One region of the Idiomarina sp. 29L genome, then DNA from elsewhere that is predicted to be linked to it. Evidence: predicted binding sites of a transcription regulator. Region 1 holds the regulator's gene; each other region holds the start of a gene.
The links. Region 1 encodes sigma-54, which starts transcription at its own class of promoters, with help from an activator protein. Its sites were predicted from a motif close to GTTGGCACGNNNNTNGNNT; they were not measured.
Positions count from the first base shown of each region.

Region 1 (4,995 bases):
GAAGGTTCACCGGCAACCTACACGCAGACCCTGGAAAACGGCAACGATATTAGCGCTCAGGCAAATAAAATAACCTACTTCCAAGTCGAACAACGTCTCGAGCTCAGCGGGGACGCGAAAATCTCTCAGGGCACAAGCAGTTCAAGCGGTGATACGATCGTCTACGACTTAGCCGCACAGACGATCTCTGCAAGCAGCTCTGATGCCGATAACGGGCGCGTAATTACGATATTTACGCCGAAAACAAAAGACGACAAAACCGACAACGAGAACCCTTAATTATGGCCACCTTACGAGTCAAACATCTTGCCAAAAGCTTTAAGCGTCGTCAGGTTGTAAAGGACGTTAGCCTGGAGGTCAGTCAGGGCCAGATTATTGGGCTCTTAGGGCCCAATGGTGCGGGGAAAACAACGACGTTTTATATGATTGTCGGCTTAATCAACAGCGACAAAGGCCAGATTTTACTAGACAAAGACGACCTAACGTCTCTGCCAATGCATGAGCGTGCTCGCCGCGGAATTGGTTATCTACCGCAAGAAGCATCGATTTTCAGAAAGCTGACCGTGCGCGATAACCTGATGGCGATATTAGAAACCCGTAAAGAGCTTTCAGCGGACGCTCGCGAAGAACAGCTCGACTCGCTTCTTGAAGAGTTCAATATTGGTCATATTGCGAACAGTCTGGGGATGAGCTTATCCGGCGGTGAGAGACGTCGTGTCGAAATTGCCCGCGCCCTTGCCGCAGAGCCCACGTTTATTCTTCTGGATGAGCCCTTTGCAGGCGTCGACCCAATTTCGGTTATCGACATTAAGAAAATTGTTGAACATTTAAAGCAGCGTGGTATTGGTGTACTTATTACAGACCACAATGTCAGAGAAACCTTGTCCGTTTGTGAGCATGCGTACATTGTTAGTCACGGAGAACTTATTGCCAGCGGAGATGCAGAAAGTATATTATCGAATCAACAGGTTAAAGATGTTTACCTCGGTGAGCAGTTCACCCTTTAACGTGATACCGGGACGATAACCATGAGACAAAGTCTGCAGCTAAAAATTGGTCAGCAACTGACCATGACGCCTCAGTTACAACAAGCGATACGCTTGCTGCAGCTTTCTTCGCTCGACTTACAGGCTGAAATTCAGGACGCGCTGGACAATAACCCGTTACTGGAAGTTGAAAGCGAACAACCTCATGACGGTGACAGCACCGACTCCCCTCATTCGTCAAATAAAGACGACAGTCAGCGTGAAACCTCCGATGTTATAAAAACTCAGGAAATGCCAGAAGACCTCCCTGTGGACAGCACATGGGATGATACCTATTCATCGTCGACTCCTGCTACCGGAGCGGCCTCAAACGGCAAATCCTACGACGGTGACTATGAGGTGTACCAAGGCTCAACGAGCGAGTCTTTGCAAGACCATCTGATTTGGCAAATGCAACTGTCGCACTTTTCTGAAGAAGACACTGCGATTGGCGAAGCCATTATCGAAGCCATTGACGACAATGGTTATTTAACAACGAATATTGAAGACATTATTGAGTCTGTGCGCTTACCCGAGGTTGGCGAAGAAGAAGTCTGCATGGTACTCAAGCGCATCCAACACTTTGACCCAGTCGGTGTCGGCGCACGTACCGTCAGCGAGTGCCTGGCGATTCAATTACGACAACTGGACGACAGCACGCCGTTTAAGCTCGCTGCTATCACTCTGGTTAGCGAGCATATGGACTTGCTGGGCAACCGAGACTTCCGCAATATCCAGAAAAAGCTCAAATTAACCGAAAATGACTTACGTGAAGTCATGCGGCTGATTCAGCAAATGCACCCGCACCCGGGCGAACAAGTTGCTCAACAAGAAGTTGAGTACGTGATTCCTGACGTTGCGGTCATGAAAAAGAATGGTCGCTGGGTGGTCGAATTAAACCCGGATAGCGTACCTAAATTAAAGGTCAATGAAGAATACGCGGCACTGAGTAAAGCGGCGAAGTCCTCGGCAGACAGTCAGTACATTAAAAACCATACACAGGAAGCGCGTTGGTTTATTAAAAGTCTGGAGAGTCGCAATGAAACGCTGTTGAAAGTTGCCAACTGTATTGTTCAGCGCCAGCAGGGCTTTTTTGAGTACGGTGAAGAGGCCATGAAACCAATGGTACTCAATGATGTCGCTGAAGCCGTGGAAATGCATGAAAGCACCATTTCACGGGTAACAACGCAGAAGTTTCTGCACTGCCCACGAGGCATTTTTGAATTAAAATACTTTTTCTCTAGCCATGTCAGTACAGAAGGTGGAGGTGAGTGTTCAAGTACCGCAATACGTGCTTTAATTAAGAAGTTAGTCGCTGCAGAAAACCGTAGCAAACCATTAAGCGACAGCAAAATCGCTGAACTGATAGCCGAGCAAGGCATCAAAGTAGCGAGGAGGACAATTGCGAAGTATCGGGAATCACTGAATATTCCCTCATCGAGTCAACGCAAGAGTCTTTTATAACTTGTAAACTGCAGAAGGAAGACGTTATGCAAATTAATCTTACTGGTCATCATATCGATATCACTGAGTCTCTACGTGAGTATGTGGACACAAAATTTGCTAAGTTAGAGCGCCATTTTGACCATATCACCAACGTTCACGTCATCCTTAATGTTGAAAAAACGAATCAAAAAGCGGAAGCTACCGTGCACCTGAACGGCGGCGAGATTTTCGCTGACTCTGTTCACGATGATATGTACGCAGCCATTGATGGTTTAATCGATAAGCTTGACCGTCAGGTTATTAAACACAAAGAAAAAATGAAAAAGCATTAGTCCATGCAAATAAGTGAGTTGTTAAGCCCCGACTGCACCAGGTGTGCAGTCGAGGGTGCAAGTAAAAAGCGGTTATTAGAAACCATTAGCCAAATTGTCGCGCCAAAACTGTCAGGCATTACTCGTCATGACATTTTTGAAAGCTTGGTTAACCGTGAACGCTTAGGAAGTACCGGTATTGGTTTAGGTATTGCTATTCCTCATGGGCGACTCGCTAAAGCCAGCCATCCGGTTGCGGTGTTATTGACGTTAGACGAGCCAATCGAGTTTGACGCGATTGATAACCAACCTGTGGACATTATTTTTGCGCTGTTAGTGCCAGAGTCAGAGCATGAAAATCATTTGCAGACATTAGCAGCCGTTGCCCGTCGCATGAATGACAAAGACTGCACCCGCGCGCTTCGGAACGCTGAAAGTGACAACGCACTTTATCAATTATTTATTGGGGAAGGTGAAGATAAGCCATGCAACTGATTATTGTCAGTGGTCGCTCGGGATCGGGTAAAACTATCGCCCTTCGAGTACTCGAGGATCTTGGCTTTTACTGCGTCGACAACTTACCCATTAGCCTACTTCCCACGCTGGTTCATGCGGTCATGGAGCAGTATTCAAAAATTGCCATCAGCATTGACGTTAGAAACCTGCCCGAACATTCGGAAGAGCTGCTTGACTCGCTAAACTTTTTACCCAAAGGGGTTGAACCAGAAGTACTGTTCATTGATGCCGACGACAACACCTTACTGAAGCGCTTTGGTGAAACACGCCGTTTGCACCCGCTCTCACAAAAGGAGTTACCTTTAGTTGATGCGCTTCAGGCAGAACGGAAGTTGCTCGAACCAATTATGGAGCGCGCCACCTGGCGCCTGGACAGCAGCGACTTATCGTTACACCAGTTAAGTGAAGAAGTGCGCGAGCGTGTGCTCGGCCGAGCAGACAAAAAACTGATTATCGTTTTTCAGTCTTTTGGTTTTAAGTATGGACTGCCGAAAGACGCTGATTTTGTATTTGATGCACGCATATTACCAAACCCGCACTGGCAACCTGAACTGAAGTTGCTAACCGGCTTAGATGCAGACGTACAGCATTATTTTCGCCAACAGCCGTTGGTCACGAAGTTTGTCTATCAGCTCGAAAACTTTTTAGGCACTTGGCTGCCTCACTTTCAACGCAGTAACCGCAGCTATTTAACGATTGCGACAGGCTGTACTGGTGGGCAGCATCGCTCCGTTTATATTTCACAGCAGTTAGCGGAGCGCTTTGAACAAAAATCAGTGAAAGTTCAGGTTCGTCACCGGGAGTTAAAGCAGCATGAGTAAAGCTTGCAAGACGCTTGTTATACGCAATAAACTGGGCCTTCATGCTAGGGCTGCGACCAAACTTGCGCAGCTCACACAGTCATTCAAGTCAGAAATTACCGTTCAGCAGGGTGAACAATGCGTTAACGCTGCCAGTGTTATGTGCTTAATGCTGCTCGCCAGTCAACAAGGTAAGTCGGTCGAAGTTTGTGCCGAAGGCGATGACGCAGAAGACGCATTAATAGCGGTGAGCGAATTGTTCGAAGATCGCTTTGAGGAAAACGAGTAACCAATGATAGCCGAGCTGTCCGATAAAGAATACGCCATGCAACGAATTCAGGAGGTTAACTCTGCGTTAGCCGACGGTATGTTCGTGGCAGCTCGACGCATGCTGCACAACATGCCGGCCTGCGATGTCGCTTTACTGTTAGAGTCTTCTCCACCGAAAAGCCGTTCTAAAATCTGGAAGCTGGTCGATATTGACGAGCACGGTGAAATTCTTGAAGAGCTGAACGAAGAAGTTCAGAAAGACATTATTCGTCAGATGGCTCCGGAAAATCTGGCGGCAGCGACCGAAGGCATGGACACCGATGACCTCGCCTACGTTCTGCGTGGTTTGCCGGAGCCGGTGTATCAGGAAGTCTTAAAGTCCATGGACGAAGGCGACCGGGAGCGGGCAGAAACCGCTCTTTCCTACGCCGAAGACAGCGCTGGTGGTATCATGAATACCGATACCATTACCGTACGCTCAGACGTCACTATCGACGTTGTATTGCGTTATCTGCGCCTTAAAGGAGAGTTACCCGAAGCAACCGATAAACTCTATGTCGTTGATCGCAATGAGAAAGTCACTGGTGAGATTTCGTTGACTCAGTTACTTACAGTCGACCCCAGCCG
Region 1 is NZ_SDJS01000002.1:345,838-350,832, forward strand. Features, by position in the region: gene lptA (lipopolysaccharide transport periplasmic protein LptA) at 1-279, shown strand, start outside; gene lptB (LPS export ABC transporter ATP-binding protein) at 282-1,007, shown strand; gene EST55_RS05305 (RNA polymerase factor sigma-54) at 1,029-2,489, shown strand; gene hpf (ribosome hibernation promoting factor) at 2,516-2,803, shown strand; gene ptsN (PTS IIA-like nitrogen regulatory protein PtsN) at 2,807-3,277, shown strand; gene rapZ (RNase adapter RapZ) at 3,268-4,119, shown strand; gene EST55_RS05325 (HPr family phosphocarrier protein) at 4,112-4,387, shown strand; gene mgtE (magnesium transporter) at 4,391-4,995, shown strand, end outside.

Region 2 (4,995 bases), on a different contig from region 1:
GCCCAAATAGCCACAAGTGCGGAAGCCACTAATGTCTCAACCAGTGAAAAACCTTTACTGCTGCGCTGACTCATAAAGCGCCTTTTGTTGGTTAAAGTCTGCCTCAATTTGTTTAGAAAGCACTTGCCATTGGTGCGCTTGTTGAGCCTCCACCATTTGTGCGTAAAATAACAAGGCGGCCAAGCTCGCGGAGCTCAGGCTTATGAGTGTCACTAACGTCAGTATCAACGCGAATCCTTTCGCTTTCATAATGAATATCCATTTCTGTTACTGAGGAAAAACGGTAATTGTCCGCTTAAATTGCTGTTCCTGAATACCTTCTTTTGTGTCTCGTGAAGTCGACAGGGTAATAAATAATTTAGAGCTGTCTTCATGAGTTAATGAAGCGCTGGTTTCAACCAATAACTCCAAAACCTTAAACTGGGCTCTGTCGGTCAATGACTGCCAACCATAACCCGCACAGTCCAGTGTCATTGGGTTATGCTGCAACTGATAATGTCTAACCCGAAAGCCGACAGAGGCTCCGTCTTGTGTCGGGAAGACGTAGCAACCACGCTCTGGGCTTTGCATGCCGTCAACCACCGTGTTGCTTAAACTGCTAAAAAACTCCCCTGCAACCGCCTGCCCGTTCAACATAAAAACTGCCTTCGATATCGAGCTATGTTGAGCGCCTTTCTGCCATTGCAATAGTTGTTGTGCGGTCATGACAATAATGGCTCCCAGTGACGCAGCAATAATCACTTCAATTAAGCTGTACCCATGACTTTTTTGAGCAAGGTTCCTGTCTAGCATAAGGACAAACTCGGCAAAGACGATCCATGACTGACACAGGAACGAATACGTCCTTTACTGCTAATAATAACTTTCACGGTATTGCTATTGTTCATAATGCGAATATGACCGGGCGAGGCACCGCCAGAAACACCGTAGAATACTAACGGGCTTGTTGAGCTATAAGTCGACTCCGTTGCCAGCTCAAACACATTTGAACGACCTTCGAGAGGCGCGAGATCTGCCATTATATTGTCTTCCGCTCGTTGTGCTTTTGCTTTGACTTGGTGTAAATACGACAGCCACCGAGAGCTCGCCTGTTGCAGTAGTAAACTTTCAGTCTGCTGTTTGAACAAAGGCATCGACAAGGCACCTAACCCAGCCGTTATAGCCAATGCAATCAGCAATTCAATTAAGGAGTAACCGCGCACAGAGCCCCCTGTTATTCGAAGTGCAGATAGTTTAGCCGCAAGCCAAAAAATGTCTGTAAGCTAGCTCGCACCGTATTGTCAGAAACTATTTAAAAAGCTGGCTCGATTCTTGAATAAAACACCACAGGTTCAACTTTTTGACGCAACAGGAAGACGTATGGCGAGCGGTGCCGAAAAGTTAGTAAGTTTAAGAAATTTCACGCAAAACAATGCCCATTTAATTAAGGGTTTTGGTACGCCTTTAGCCATTATGGCCATTTTGGCGATGGTGGTGCTGCCTATTCCGGCAATGGTGCTGGATATTCTGTTTTCGTTCTCTATTACACTATCGCTAGTGGTTATGCTGGTTGCGGTTTATACCCAACGACCACTGGATTTCGCTGCCTTTCCGACAGTTCTGCTTATCGCCACAGTACTGCGGCTTAGCTTAAACGTGGCATCGACACGTATCGTTTTACTCGAGGGCCACAATGGGCCGGGCGCAGCAGGTAGCGTCATTGAAGCCTTTGGTAGTGTTGTCATCGGCGGTAACTACACCGTTGGTTTAGTGGTCTTCGCCATTCTCGTTATTATTAACTTCGTGGTTATTACTAAAGGTGCGGGGCGTATATCCGAAGTAACCGCTCGCTTTACGTTGGACGCCATGCCAGGTAAACAAATGGCCATTGACGCGGACTTGAACGCCGGCCTTATTAACCAGGAAGAAGCCAAACAGCGACGCAGTGACGTCACCCGGGAAGCTGACTTCTACGGCTCGATGGACGGTGCCAGTAAATTTGTTAAAGGCGACGCCATCGCCGGTATTCTTATTCTGCTTATCAACATTGTTGGTGGTCTGCTCATTGGTATGATCCAGTACGGACTGACCTTCGGTGAAGCGGTAGAAGTCTACACGCTACTGACCATTGGTGACGGCTTGGTCGCCCAAATTCCAGCGCTGTTACTGTCTGTTGCGACTGCAATTATTATTACCCGCGAAAATGACAGCAAAGACATGGGTGACGCAGTCGTTCTGCAGTTGCTCGACAACCCGAAAGTACTGGTTATTTCCAGTTCAGTATTGTTCGCTATGGGTGTTATTCCGGGCATGCCGCATTTAGCGTTTCTAAGCATGTCGGCGGTTCTGGCTGGCGCGGCGTATTTCAAACTGAAAAAGAATAAGGTCGAGCAGGGCGAACTGGTTGAAAAAGAGCAAGAGCAACAAGTTCAACAAGCACAACAAAAAGAGTTGTCCTGGGACGATGTACGCCATGTTGACACCATTGGTCTGGAAGTGGGGTATCGACTTATTCCTCTGGTAGACAAACAGCAGGGCGGCGAACTCCTATCTCGCATTAAAGGGGTGCGTAAGAAGCAGTCGCAGGAATTCGGCTTCCTGGTACCCGCGGTGCATATTCGGGATAACCTCGACTTAGGGCCGAACAGTTACCGAATTACCCTAATGGGTGTGACCATGGGTGAAGCAGAAATTCGTCATGACTGGGAGCTGGCTATTAATCCGGGTCAGGTCTTCGGGGAACTTGAAGGTGAAAAAACCACGGATCCGGCGTTCGGTCTGGACGCAGTATGGATACGCCCGGAGCAAAAAGAGCACGCGCAAACCTTAGGTTATACCGTGGTGGATGCTGCAACGGTAGTGGCCACTCACTTAAGTCAAATTGTCACGAATCACGCATCGCAGTTACTTGGTCATGAAGAAGCACAGGAGCTGTTGGATCGCCTGGGTCGCACGCATCCGAAATTGGTGGAAGGACTTATTCCTGACTTATTGTCACTGGGTAATTTTGTCAAAGTGCTGCAGAACTTGCTGGATGAAGGCATTGCTATACGCGATATGCGCACCATTGTACAAACCTTGGTTGAGTACGCTGGACGCAGTCAGGATCCGGATGTATTAACGGCTGCCGTACGAATTTCTCTGCGCCGTTTGATTGTTCAGGATATCTCAGAAGGCGAAACCGAACTGCCTGTCATAACTTTGGCGCCAGAGTTGGAACAGATGTTGCATCAGTCACTGCAGATGGCTGGTAACGACGGAAATCAGCAAGGTGCAGGCATTGAACCAGGTTTAGCCGAACGCTTGCAACAGTCGTTACGCGAAACGCATCAGCAGCAGGAAATGAACGGAGAGCCGTCTGTGTTGCTGACATCCGGGCTACTACGCTCAACGATGGCGCGATTTGCGCGCCACGCTACCGATGGTATGCGAGTGTTGTCGTATCAGGAAATTCCGGATGACAAACAAATTCGCATTGTCAGCTCAATTGGTGGACAACAAAACAGTGGTGAACAAACCGCTACCTAAGACAACGGGAGTCGCTTGTGAAAATTAAACGCTTTTTTGCAGAGGATATGCGTCGAGGCTTACAGCAGGTTAAAGAAACCTTAGGCGCTGATGCGATTATTCTATCCAATAAAAAGGTGAACGGTGGTATTGAATTAGTGGCGGCTGTTGACCCGGACGCACGAGCACCAGAAGCGGCTCCAGAGACCTCCGCAAATACTCAGGCACCAAAGCAAGAGTCGGAAGCACCGGCTCAGTCGTTGGCTGAATTGTTGCAGCGTCAAAATGCCGCGCCTTCGCAAACGTCTTCGCAAGCGGCAGAACAGATGACCGGTCAACCTGAAACGGCAGCAAAGCACGACGCTTATCACCAAATGGCGCATCAGGCAGCATCGGCTCAACAAGAGCCTTCACAAGCGGATGTCTTTCCTGAGCAAGTGAATACGCCGGACAGCAACGACTCGGAAGCAATCGCAGAGCTGCGCTCACAAGTGAAAGGTATTCGCCAGTTGTTAGAGCACCAGTTAAGCGGTCTCATGAAGCAAGAGATGGATCGCGAAGAGCCAGTGCGCGCCATGTTGATGCAACGACTTATGACGATGGGGTTGAGTGAACGCATCGCGGATCAGATTGCTTGTTTTATTCCTGAAAGCAGCTCAGACGAGGATGCCTGGGAGCAAACCATGCATCTGTTGGAAGGTCAGTTGAATACCACCAATGACGATATTTTGACACGCGGCGGTGCAGTGGCACTAGTTGGTCCTACCGGCGTTGGTAAAACCACCACTATTGCTAAGCTGGCGGCCCGTTACGCTCAGCGTCATGGCTCTGACAAAGTTGCTTTAATTACCACTGACACCTTCCGAATTGGTGCCAGTGAACAATTACAGACTTACGGACGTATTATTGGCTGTCCGGTAAAAGTGGCAAAAGATGCAAAAGAGCTAGCGGATTCATTACTGTCGCTACGTGATAAGAGCCTGATTTTAATTGATACGGCAGGTATGGGTCAGCGCGACAAGCGCTTAAGCGAGCAATTGGGTCAGCTTATCCAGAATACCCGCCTGAGAATTCGACCTTATCTGGTATTGTCGGCAACCTCACAAAGCCAAGTGTTAAATGACGCCGTTAAACAATTCAAAACACTACCTTTGTCGGGTTGCATTTTTACCAAACTGGACGAATGCTTAAGTTTAGGAGAAAGTATCAGTGTGGCAATTGAGTACGGCCTGCCGGTTGGATATGTCACCAACGGTCAGCAAGTACCTGAAGACATTAAAGTTGCCGATGCAAATTACCTGGTATCTGAAGCCGAGCGGTTAATGGACAAAAGCATTTGTTCCTCGGTATCAGACGTGCCAAAATCGTACTGGAATGCGGCGTTTTCTCGCTGAGTGAGCCGTTATACAATGACGCTGTTGTCGAAGATGTAAAATAAGAGATACGCCCGATGGATCAAGCAAGCGGTCTGCGAAGAATGAAACAGTCAAAAGTAAAAGTCATAGCAGT
Region 2 is NZ_SDJS01000001.1:54,879-59,873, forward strand. Features, by position in the region: gene EST55_RS00250 (type II secretion system protein) at 1-74, opposite strand, end outside; gene EST55_RS00255 (Type II secretion pathway-like protein) at 55-249, opposite strand; gene EST55_RS00260 (prepilin-type N-terminal cleavage/methylation domain-containing protein) at 268-792, opposite strand; gene EST55_RS00265 (prepilin-type N-terminal cleavage/methylation domain-containing protein) at 786-1,202, opposite strand; gene flhA (flagellar biosynthesis protein FlhA) at 1,360-3,507, shown strand; gene flhF (flagellar biosynthesis protein FlhF) at 3,525-4,880, shown strand; gene EST55_RS00280 (MinD/ParA family protein) at 4,937-4,995, shown strand, end outside.
Region 2: the regulator sigma-54 is predicted to act here: its motif matches at 1,299-1,317, upstream of flhA (flagellar biosynthesis protein FlhA).

Region 3 (4,995 bases), on a different contig from region 1:
GTGGACATATAACTAACACGCTGGTTTAAATCCCGTGGTGCGCGAACACGAACCGAAGTCGCATCGACAGCTTGTGCCGCTCCCTGGCCCACCAGACTGTTAATGGTCTGTGCCATACGCTTAGCGGTTGTAAAATCGGACTCATGTAAATTAAAGGTAAAGTAGTCTGACGAGCCAAAAGACGTACGCACTTCTCGCTCAACAATACCGCCGCCGGGAATACGACCAACTGTTGGCGTATTAATTACAATACGGGAACCGTCGTTACCTTCAGCCCCCAGGCCACCGACAATAAGGTTGCCTTGAGCGACAGCGTAGACTTCACCATTCGCACCTTTTAAGAAGGTTTGCAGCAAAGTACCACCCGTTAGGCTGTCGGCACTGCCCACTGAGGACACTGTCACGTCAATTTTCTGACCCGGCTTTGCGAACGCCGGCAAGTCAGCGTGCACAGCAACCGCTGCCACATTATCGATTTTTGGGCGCTCACCTGCCGGAATGTTAATACCAAAGTTACCTAACATGGTCCGGAAGGTTTGGTCAGTAAACGGCGTTTGCTCACCCGTTCCAGGTAAGCCTACGACTAAACCGTAGCCAATTAACTGGTTAGAACGAATGCCCTGAACCGATGCAATGTCTTTAATACGCGATGCCTGCACAGGCGCAACCAGCATCGAGACTAAACACAGAGTTAAGGTAATCAGTCGTATCATTTTCATGTCCAACTCCTTAGAACGGCCAAATTGGACTGTTAAAGAAACGCGTTAACCAACCTTGCTCCTGCACTTGCGCAAGGCTACCCGTACCTGAGTATTCAATGCGCGCATTGGCAACACGAGTCGATGGAATTTGATTAGCAGCTGTGATGTCTTGCGGGCGAATCATGCCGGTTAAACGAATGTACTCGTCGCCGGTATTAATACGCATCCATTTCTCACCACGCACAATTAAGTTGCCGTTCGGCAGTACTTTTATAACCGTCACGGTAATTTCACCGGTAAGTTGATTGCTTTGGTCCGAACTGGCGTCGCCATTAAAGTCCCGCGTTCCGTTAATGCCGGCAGACAACGGGTTGCCTCCAACGGTAATATCCCGTCCGAACATGGTGGGCGCACCAAGTTCTGCCGTACTTTCTTTCGAGGTTTCGGTGGTCGCAGTTTTACTGGCGGTTGTCCGTTCCTGCAGGGTCACCGTAATAATATCGCCAAGCCGACGCGCTTTGATATCCGAATACAGGTTGTCTGCGTAAGCGTCCTGAAATAGCGACCCAGTTGGCACGACCGGCTGTGCACGTTCTTCCGGCAATACCGGTGCGTAATACGGGTCGTCCGGCATTGGCTTATGCGGTGAACTTGCACAGCCTGTCACCGCTAAAATTGCTAAAGTTGCTAAAAAGTAACGCATCACAGCCACCTGCTATTCATTCTTAATTAAAGTTGCTGAGTAACAAAGCTCAGCATTTGGTCAACTGAAGAGATGACTTTCGAGTTCATCTCGTAACCGCGCTGACTTTCTATCAAGTTCACCAGCTCTTCGGTCACGTTGACGTTGGAGGTTTCCAGAGCCCCCTGAATAGTGTTCCCCATGCCATCGACGCCCGGTACCGCTTCTAAAGGCGCACCGCTGACCGCTGTTTCTCGGTAAAGGTTCTGACCCATCGGCTCTAAGCCAGCCGGGTTAATAAAGTTCACTAAATTAATTTGGCCAACGGCAACATTGTCCGGATTTCCGGGTTGGGTAACAGTCACTTCACCCTCTTGGGAAATACTGACGGACATTGCGTCTTCAGGAATTTGGATAGCAGGTTCCAGCGTATAGCCGTTACCCGAAGTCACCATTTCCCCGTCTTCGTTCAGTGAAAACTGACCGTTACGCGTGTAGGAAATAGTCCCGTCCGGCATCAGAATTTGGAAGAATCCTTTGCCGTCGATCATCACATCCAGCGAATTGTCGGTGGTCTGCACGTTACCCTGAGTATGCGCCTTTTGTGTCGCGACAACCTTGGTACCCGCACCCACCATAAGACCATTCGGCAACTCCGTATCCTGAGCTGACTGGCCGCCAGGTTGATTAATGTTTTGGTACAGCAAGTCTTCAAACACCGCGCGGCTTTTCTTAAAGCCAATGGTACTGGAGTTCGCCAAGTTATTGGAAATTACCGAGATATCGCGCTGTTGCGCATCCAGTCCGGTTTTACTGATCCATAATGCTGGGTTCATGTTATGTCTCCTCTATACGCCGTTAACGCAATATTGGTTAACTGATGCGCATCAGCGATTCTGAGCGCTGCGCATTTTCATCGGCGGTTTTCATTAATTTGACGTTCATTTCGTACTGGCGCTGCAAGGCAATCATGTTGGTCATTTCTTCGACACTGTTCACGTTGCTGGTCTCAAGCGCCCCAATCTGTAATTTGACATTGGCATCGGCAAAGGCAACCTGGTCGTCTTTCAGTTTGAATAAGCCATCTGTGCCTTTTTCAATATTGCCGTTTGGCGGGTTCACCAGCTTAATACGGCCAATCACTTCACTGACGTTTTCTGGCGCACCCATAGGACGAATGGTCACATTGCCATTAGAACCAATACTTAACTTGTCGACTGGCTGGGGTACAAAAATAGGTCCGTTATCACCAATCAGTGTATGACCCTGCGAGTTCTGTAACAGCCCGTCAGTACCCACTTGCAAACTGCCACTGCGGGTATATCGTTCATTACCGTTTTGATCCTGAACAGCAATCCAGCCTTGATCTTTTATGGCGACATCCATATTTCGGCCAGTGGTCTGCAAACCGCCTGCGGCAAAGTTCTGCCCAGGGCTTTCCGTCATTGAAAATACCCGTGTCGGCAAACCTTCGCCAAACGCTTGCATGGCACGCGCTTGTTGCAAGTCGGCTTTAAACCCAGTGGTATTAGCGTTCGCAAGGTTATTTGCCCGCACCGCCACTGCGTTCATGTTTTCTTTGGCGCCGCTCATGGCAACCCAGAGCATTTTGTCCATAGCTGACCTCCAGCCAAAATTTTGTCGTTTTCGATCGTTACCCTATGCAATGCAGATTCCGTGCCAAAAACGAAAAAAGACGCCCGAAGGCGTCTTTTGTTTTTTATTTTCCAGCGAATTCAGTTATCGAATCTGCAAGATAGTCTGGTTAATGGTGTTATTCACTTCCAACGAACGCGAGTTCGCCTGGAAGTTACGCTGTGCAGAAATCAAATCCACCAGCTCTTTCGTCAGGTTCACGTTTGAGTTTTCAAGCGCGGATGCTTCTATCGAGCCGAAAGTGCCAGAGTTTGCTTCACCTGATAAAGGCTCTCCCGAATCGATGCTCTCACGCCATTTAGTGCCGCCAATTTGGGTTAGTCCTTGTTCGTTAGCAAAACGAACTAAGGCAACTTGCCCTAGGTACTGAACGTCACCGTTTGAGTAGGTTGCTGCGATCAAACCGTTTTTGCCTATATCAACGTTTGTGAGACGGCCTACCGTTGTCCCATCTTGATCGAGTGTAGTTACTTCGAAATCGGACGCAAACTGTGTAGGCGCTGTTGTGCCCGTTTCATCTTGAAAGTTAAACTGAACGGTTTGCGTGTTATCCGCGCCATTTGTTAGGTAAGGGTCACCATTTGGATCGCTACCGCTTAGATCAATAATTGCTTCCGGAAAGGTGATATTCGGAGCCGCTACATTAGGAGTCCCGTCTGGGTTAAAGGAAATTCGACGGCCTACAGAGCCGGCTGCGGACTCAGCACCGCCATTTGCATTGGCGGCTGTTCCCATATCTATTTCTTTACCATCAAATGTCGCATAAACATCCCATTGGTTTGAGCCACGTTTCACGTAATAAGTTGATAATATATGTGACTCTCCCAACGAGTCATAAACTGTGGCAGACGTCGAAGCGTTATAAGTTGATGGCGCATCTGGATCAAAATTTGATGTTGGAGGTGGGCCACCTCCATTATCAGGAATGTTTGTTAAACGCGCATCAACGTTAAAGCTTGTAAAAACATTTTGGGTTTGCTGCGGTGCTCCTGCTACATCAGGTACTCGAATAGGCTGAGTTGTTGCTAAACTTGTTGAAGAAGTAGCTCCACTATTCCGATTTACTTGGTAACCTTGCAAAAAATTACCCTGATTATCAACAATAAACTTATCACTATTTAACTTAAAAGCTCCTGAACGTGTATAAGTCATATCGCGAGAGCCTAAGCCGTCTGTGGTGGCAAAGAAGCCATTACCAGAAATGGCCATGTCCAGCGAGTTTTCAGTGAAGTCTAGCGTTCCCTGACTAAATTGCTGCGCCACTGACGACGTCAACACACCATCACCGACTTTCGTGTTACCGGCATTAAAAATACTGGTGGCATAAACGTCCGCAAATTCTGCGCGTGACTGTTTAAAGCCCGACGTTTTTACGTTTGAGATATTATTAGCAGTTACATCTAAGTCTTTCTGAGATGCGTTGATACCGCTGAGTGCAATATTAAATGACATAGGTCACCTCACCTGTTAACTAATTTCAGAGACATCGGAAAGCCGGATGCCACCTAATCCTTTAAGATTCAGAACAACGCCACGTTCACCGCCAGTACTGACGCTCTGAACACGCGCATGCATTTGTAATGGAAGCTCTTCGGTTTGTCCGCCAACGGTCGCATTCACTGAGAATGTGTAATTACCGGCCGGCGCTTGCTCACCCGTTGTCGTGGTTCCATCCCATTCAAACTCTTTGGTGCCTTCCGGCATGTCACCCAAGTTCAGGGTTTTCACCACAGCGCCACTAGAGTCTTTGATGTTAATCTTCACATTCTGCGCCGTTTGTGGCGTCGCTATCATGCCCGAGACGCCAGCTCCCTCTTCCAGGTTAGCCTGGTCAGTTGGCACTAACACTTTACGCCCAACCATGGTCGACGCCTGCAACGCCTGGTTTGACGTCATATCTTCTGCAAACTGGTCAAAACGTTCTGACAGCCCGGTGATACCTTCCGCCATGGTGAA
Region 3 is NZ_SDJS01000001.1:32,594-37,588, reverse strand. Features, by position in the region: gene EST55_RS00170 (flagellar basal body P-ring protein FlgI) at 1-719, opposite strand, end outside; gene flgH (flagellar basal body L-ring protein FlgH) at 730-1,404, opposite strand; gene flgG (flagellar basal-body rod protein FlgG) at 1,431-2,219, opposite strand; gene flgF (flagellar basal-body rod protein FlgF) at 2,257-3,000, opposite strand; gene flgE (flagellar hook protein FlgE) at 3,124-4,491, opposite strand; gene flgD (flagellar hook assembly protein FlgD) at 4,507-4,995, opposite strand, start outside.
Region 3: the regulator sigma-54 is predicted to act here: its motif matches at 3,050-3,068, upstream of flgF (flagellar basal-body rod protein FlgF).

Region 4 (4,995 bases), 190 kb from region 1:
GGCAGGTTTTATTCACAGCGTTGCGTGTTGCCAGGTTGTCGCAGCAATCGACCACCAGGGTCGCGCCTTTTACCAACGGATTCAACGCAGATTCATCTACTTTGGCGTTTACCGTATGAATGACGGTTTCGTTGTTAAGCTCGGCTAGCCGACGCTTAGCTGCTTCGACTTTTGGTTCACCGACACTGTGCTCTGAAAATAGTACCTGACGCTGAAGGTTATGACGGTCAATGGTATCGTCATCGACCAATGTCAGTTCGCCAATACCGGCGGCCGTCAAATAGGGCGCCACAGCACAGCCAAGGCCGCCCATGCCAATAATCAGAATATGGCTGTTAAGTAAATTTTCCTGGCCATCGATATCCATTGCCGGCAGCGCAATATGACGGTTGTAGCGCATCATCTGCTCAGTGGACAGGGTCTTATTCATAATGACTCCTCCGGTGGTACAGGCACGGATTCAGGGCGACTGGCTAACCAGGCACCCACGGTGACCAATACCACCCCAACAGTTATTTTCAGCCAAACGGGCACTTGTGGTACGAACAGCCATAAAATGACGTAACCACCGGCCATCATCACTAGTGCAATGACTTTAGAACGGCGTTTTACCACTCGGTTGTCGCGCCAGGCGCGAATATCAGGTCCGTACTTTGGGTGGTTGACCAGCCAGGTTTCTAAGCGGGGCCAGCCTTTACTGGCAGCCCATAACGCCGCAATAAGAAACGGTACGGTGGGCATAACTGGTAGCGCAATGCCAATAAGTCCCAGCAAAACAAAGAAAGCGGCCAGCGATCGCCACAGTATTTTCATTAAAAGCTCTCGGGTCATTACTTCATTCCTAGCCGGGCAGCCATTTTATGTAAGTTACTGGAATCGAGCTTCAGCTCTTTAGCGGCTTTACTCCAACTGTCATCGTTACGCGCAAGTGCGGCTTCTATCATTTTGCGTTGCGTATAGTTTACTGCTTCTTTCATCGACAAATTTTGCGTTGGTAGATTCGCATCATTGCTCTGCGTACCTGAGTCCGCCATAGAGGGCAATTGTACATCTAAGTCGAGCATTTCGGGCTCAATACTGGCTATGTCGTTTTTGTCGATGCCGTGACTCAGAAGCTTAATGGCGGCCCGACTAATAACGTGCTCCAGCTCACGCACATTGCCCGGCCATTGATACTGTTGAATAGCCAGCTCAGCTTCCGGCGACAAGCGAATTGCGCGTAGGCCTAAACGCGCCCGGTTCAGTTCTAAAAAGTGTCCGGCAAGAATGGAAACGTCGTCGTCACGTTCACGTAAGGGTGGTATTGGCAGAGGGTAAACGGACAAACGATGGTACAAGTCGGCGCGGAAGGTTTCGTTACTGACTTGCTGCTTCAGGTTCCGGTTGGTCGCCGCAATAATACGTACATCGACTTTGCGGTATTTGTCGGAGCCGAGGCGTTGAATTTCACCGTTTTGCAGCACGCGCAGCAGTTTCGCCTGTATAGATAGCGGTAATTCACCCACCTCATCTAAAAACAGGGTACCGCCATTGGCTGCATCGAAGCGGCCGGAGCGGTCACTGGTTGCGCCCGAGAAAGCGCCTTTTACATGCCCAAATAACTCACTTTCCGCTAAGGACTCGGGTAGTGCTGCGCAGTTTACGTATATCAGCGGCTTGTCGCTGCGTTGCGACAGTCGGTGTAATTCCCGCGCGAAAAGCTCTTTACCGACCCCGGTTTCGCCCAATAGCAATACGGGCAAATCGGCACCGGCGACAACCCGAAGCTCCTTTAATACCGCATGAATGGCTTTGCTTTCACCAATAATTTCTGACTCATTGGCGTCGGTTGTACTGCTGTGTTCAACCGAGTGTTTTTGCCCTTGTCGCAGTGCGCGAACGTTCTGCTCTAACTGGCCAATGCGAATGGCGGTTTCTACAAATAAGCTGAATTTTTGTAATTCAATAATGGAGTCGTCAGTGAATGTTCCGGGCTCTAATGCGTCGAGTGTCAGTACGCCCCAGCATTTGCTCTCCAAATACAAACTAATACCCATGCAGTCGTGCACCGGAAGTGCGTCGCCTGGTTGGTCGGCCAGTAAACCGTCGTAAGGGTCGGGCAGGGCTGAGTCGTGTTCGAAGCGTACGGCTGAACGTGACGACAGTAGCGTTGCTAAACGCGGATGTTGTGCCAATACAAACCGCCGACCCAAGGCTTCGCGCACGAGCCCTTGTACCGCAATGGGTTGCAGCACTTCGTTATCCAGCTTCAGCAATGCAACTGCACCACAGTTAAAATGGCGTCGCAACGTACTGACCAGGTTTTGTAGTCGTACAGCCGCTGGCTGCTCTGTTAGTAAGTCGGCTAAAACACTTTCTTGTAGCATGGTTAAATTCACTGTCTCGGTAAAAACTACCCTAATGGCTAGGGTTGATAGTACCGTTGGTGCTCTGAGAGTCAATAATCACAATGGGGTAGAAGTTGGCGCACTTGTTGCAATTCTAATCAGTAATTCATGTTTTTTTCGGGAATGGTTCCTGGAGTTACGGATTTAGTTAAGGAGTTTAGCATGAGTGATTTACAACAACGTTTGACGGACAGCGAAGCAAAATGGCAGCAAGCTACGGCTCAGGAATTGGTCGAGCACGTCTATTTACGTTTTCATCAACGCCATCGCGAGCAATTACCAGAGCTTAAGCAGCTGGCAATGAAAGTAGAAGACGTACATGGTGACCATGAACTCGCACCACACGGCTTAGCCGAGCACCTGGACGCTATGTTACAGGAATTGGAGAGCCATATGATGAAAGAAGAGCAAATTCTTTTCCCAATGCTGTCGCGCGGTGTGTATCCAAGTGGCCCAATTTCAGTGATGGAAGAAGAACACGTGCAGCACGAAACGGAATTGGCGAAAATTGATGAGCTAACCAACAATTTGACCCTGCCAGAAGGCGCCTGCGGCACCTGGACAGCTTTGTACAAGGGCTTAAAAGAGCTACAGGACGATTTGCGCGAACACATTCATCTGGAAAATAACGTACTTTTCGTTGAAAAGCAGGCAGCAACGCCAGAGCACGGTAAAGACTTTTGTTGTGGGTCGTGTCAGTAACTGCGGATTAGGTCATACATTTCTAAATTGCGCTTCACTTCCCGTGCTCAAGCTTTTACATTAGGGGGACATAATAAGAAACCTAGCGCTGTTTCGGCGGCGCGCAAAAGCAACAGGAATGACCATGCGCAGTCTCAAAATTGCGGCGCTTGTCGCCGCTTCTTGGTTTGTTTTTCCCTCACATGCCCAGCAACTGGCTGGAGAAAGCTCACTGCTACCTGAAGCCAACTATGCCGATTCGGAAGTAACGGTCGAGCAGGTGCTTGGTTATCCAATAGGTACCAAGATAACCAGCCCGGCAGACATGAGTCGCTATTTTGAGGCGCTGAAAGCGGCTTATCCTAAGCAGGTGAAGCTGTTGGAGTACGGCGAGAGTTGGGAAGGTCGTAAATTGTATTATGCGGTTATCTCCAGCGAAGAGAACATTGCCGACTTTGACAACTTTATGCAAGGCATGCAATCACTGGCGGATCCGCGTAAGACCAGTCGCAGTCAAGCAGAAAAACTGATTAACGAGCTACCAGGTAGTATCTGGTTGTCGTACGGGGTTCACGGCAACGAAATTTCCTCGCCGGAAGCCTCGATGATGACGGCGTATCACTTGTTGCATGATCAGCGCGAACAAACACAGCGCTGGTTAGACAACACCATGGTCTTTATTGACCCACTGCAAAACCCAGACGGGCGAGCACGTTTTGTTGACCGCTACTATATGAGTGTTGGCCTGGAACATTCGGGTGATCGCCGTAGCGCTGAACATAATGAGCCCTGGCCAAACGGGCGCACAAACCATTATTTATTCGATATGAACCGTGACTGGATTGCACTCACGCAACCAGAAATTAGCGGCCAAATTGAGGCTTTGCTGAAGTATTACCCGCTGGTGTTTGTTGACCTGCATGAAATGGGCGGCGACTCAACTTACTACTTTACGCCGGAAGCGCGTCCTTATAACCCGTTAATTACAGAGTCTCAGCGCGAAAGCTTGAACTGGATAGGCAAAAATAACGGCCAGTGGTTCGACAAAAAAGGGTTCGACTATTTCACCCGCGAAATTTTCGATGCGTTTTATCCGGGCTACGGTGCCAGCTGGCCACTTTACTACGGCTCGGTAGCAATGACATACGAAATGGCGTCGGCTCGCGGCCATTTGTTTAACCGCAAAGACGGTGACGTACTGACCTATGCTGACGGTGTTCAACAGCACTTTATTGCGTCTATTTCGACCATTCAAACGGTGTCGGAACGTCGCGAAGCATTATTGCAGAAATTCTGGAATTATCGTCAGTCCGCCGTTGAAGCCGGTGAAGACGGTGACGTTCGCTCGTTGATTTTACCGGCAACAGATGATCCGGCTGGCGCACGCAAGCTGGCATCGCTACTGGTTGAGCAAGGTGTCGAAGTGCAGCAGGCTGAGCAGGCCTTTGAAGTGTGTGACGTTGACTACCAACCGGGCGCTTATATCGTTGATATGGCACAACCGTCGCACCGCCTCATTCGCACATTAATGGATGAACAGGTCGACATGGCGGACGACTTTCTGAAAGAGCAGGAAAAACGCCGCAAGAATAATCTGCCAGACCAAATTTATGACGTAACTGGCTGGTCGTTACCATTGATGTTTAATGTGGACAGCCACAGTTGCGACGACTTACCTGACGTAAAAACCGCTATGGTTGAAGAAGGTCGCATTGCCCCGGGTAAAGTGATTAATCCGGACGCAGAAGTGGCTTATTTAGTGCGTTGGGGCGACATGAACGCGGGGCGCTTTTTAACCTCTGCCTTACGTGAAGGCTTAAGCGTACGCCAAAGTGAATTAGCATTTACTCACGAGACAGCGGGTCAGTTCCCAAGTGGCTCTCTTATTCTTACGGTTGCAGACAATGGTCAGGCGCTCCCACAAACC
Region 4 is NZ_SDJS01000002.1:531,992-536,986, reverse strand. Features, by position in the region: gene moeB (molybdopterin-synthase adenylyltransferase MoeB) at 1-430, opposite strand, end outside; gene EST55_RS06240 (YbaN family protein) at 427-831, opposite strand; gene norR (nitric oxide reductase transcriptional regulator NorR) at 831-2,366, opposite strand; gene EST55_RS06230 (hemerythrin domain-containing protein) at 2,550-3,089, shown strand; gene EST55_RS06225 (M14 family zinc carboxypeptidase) at 3,214-4,995, shown strand, end outside.
Region 4: the regulator sigma-54 is predicted to act here: its motif matches at 2,461-2,479, upstream of EST55_RS06230 (hemerythrin domain-containing protein).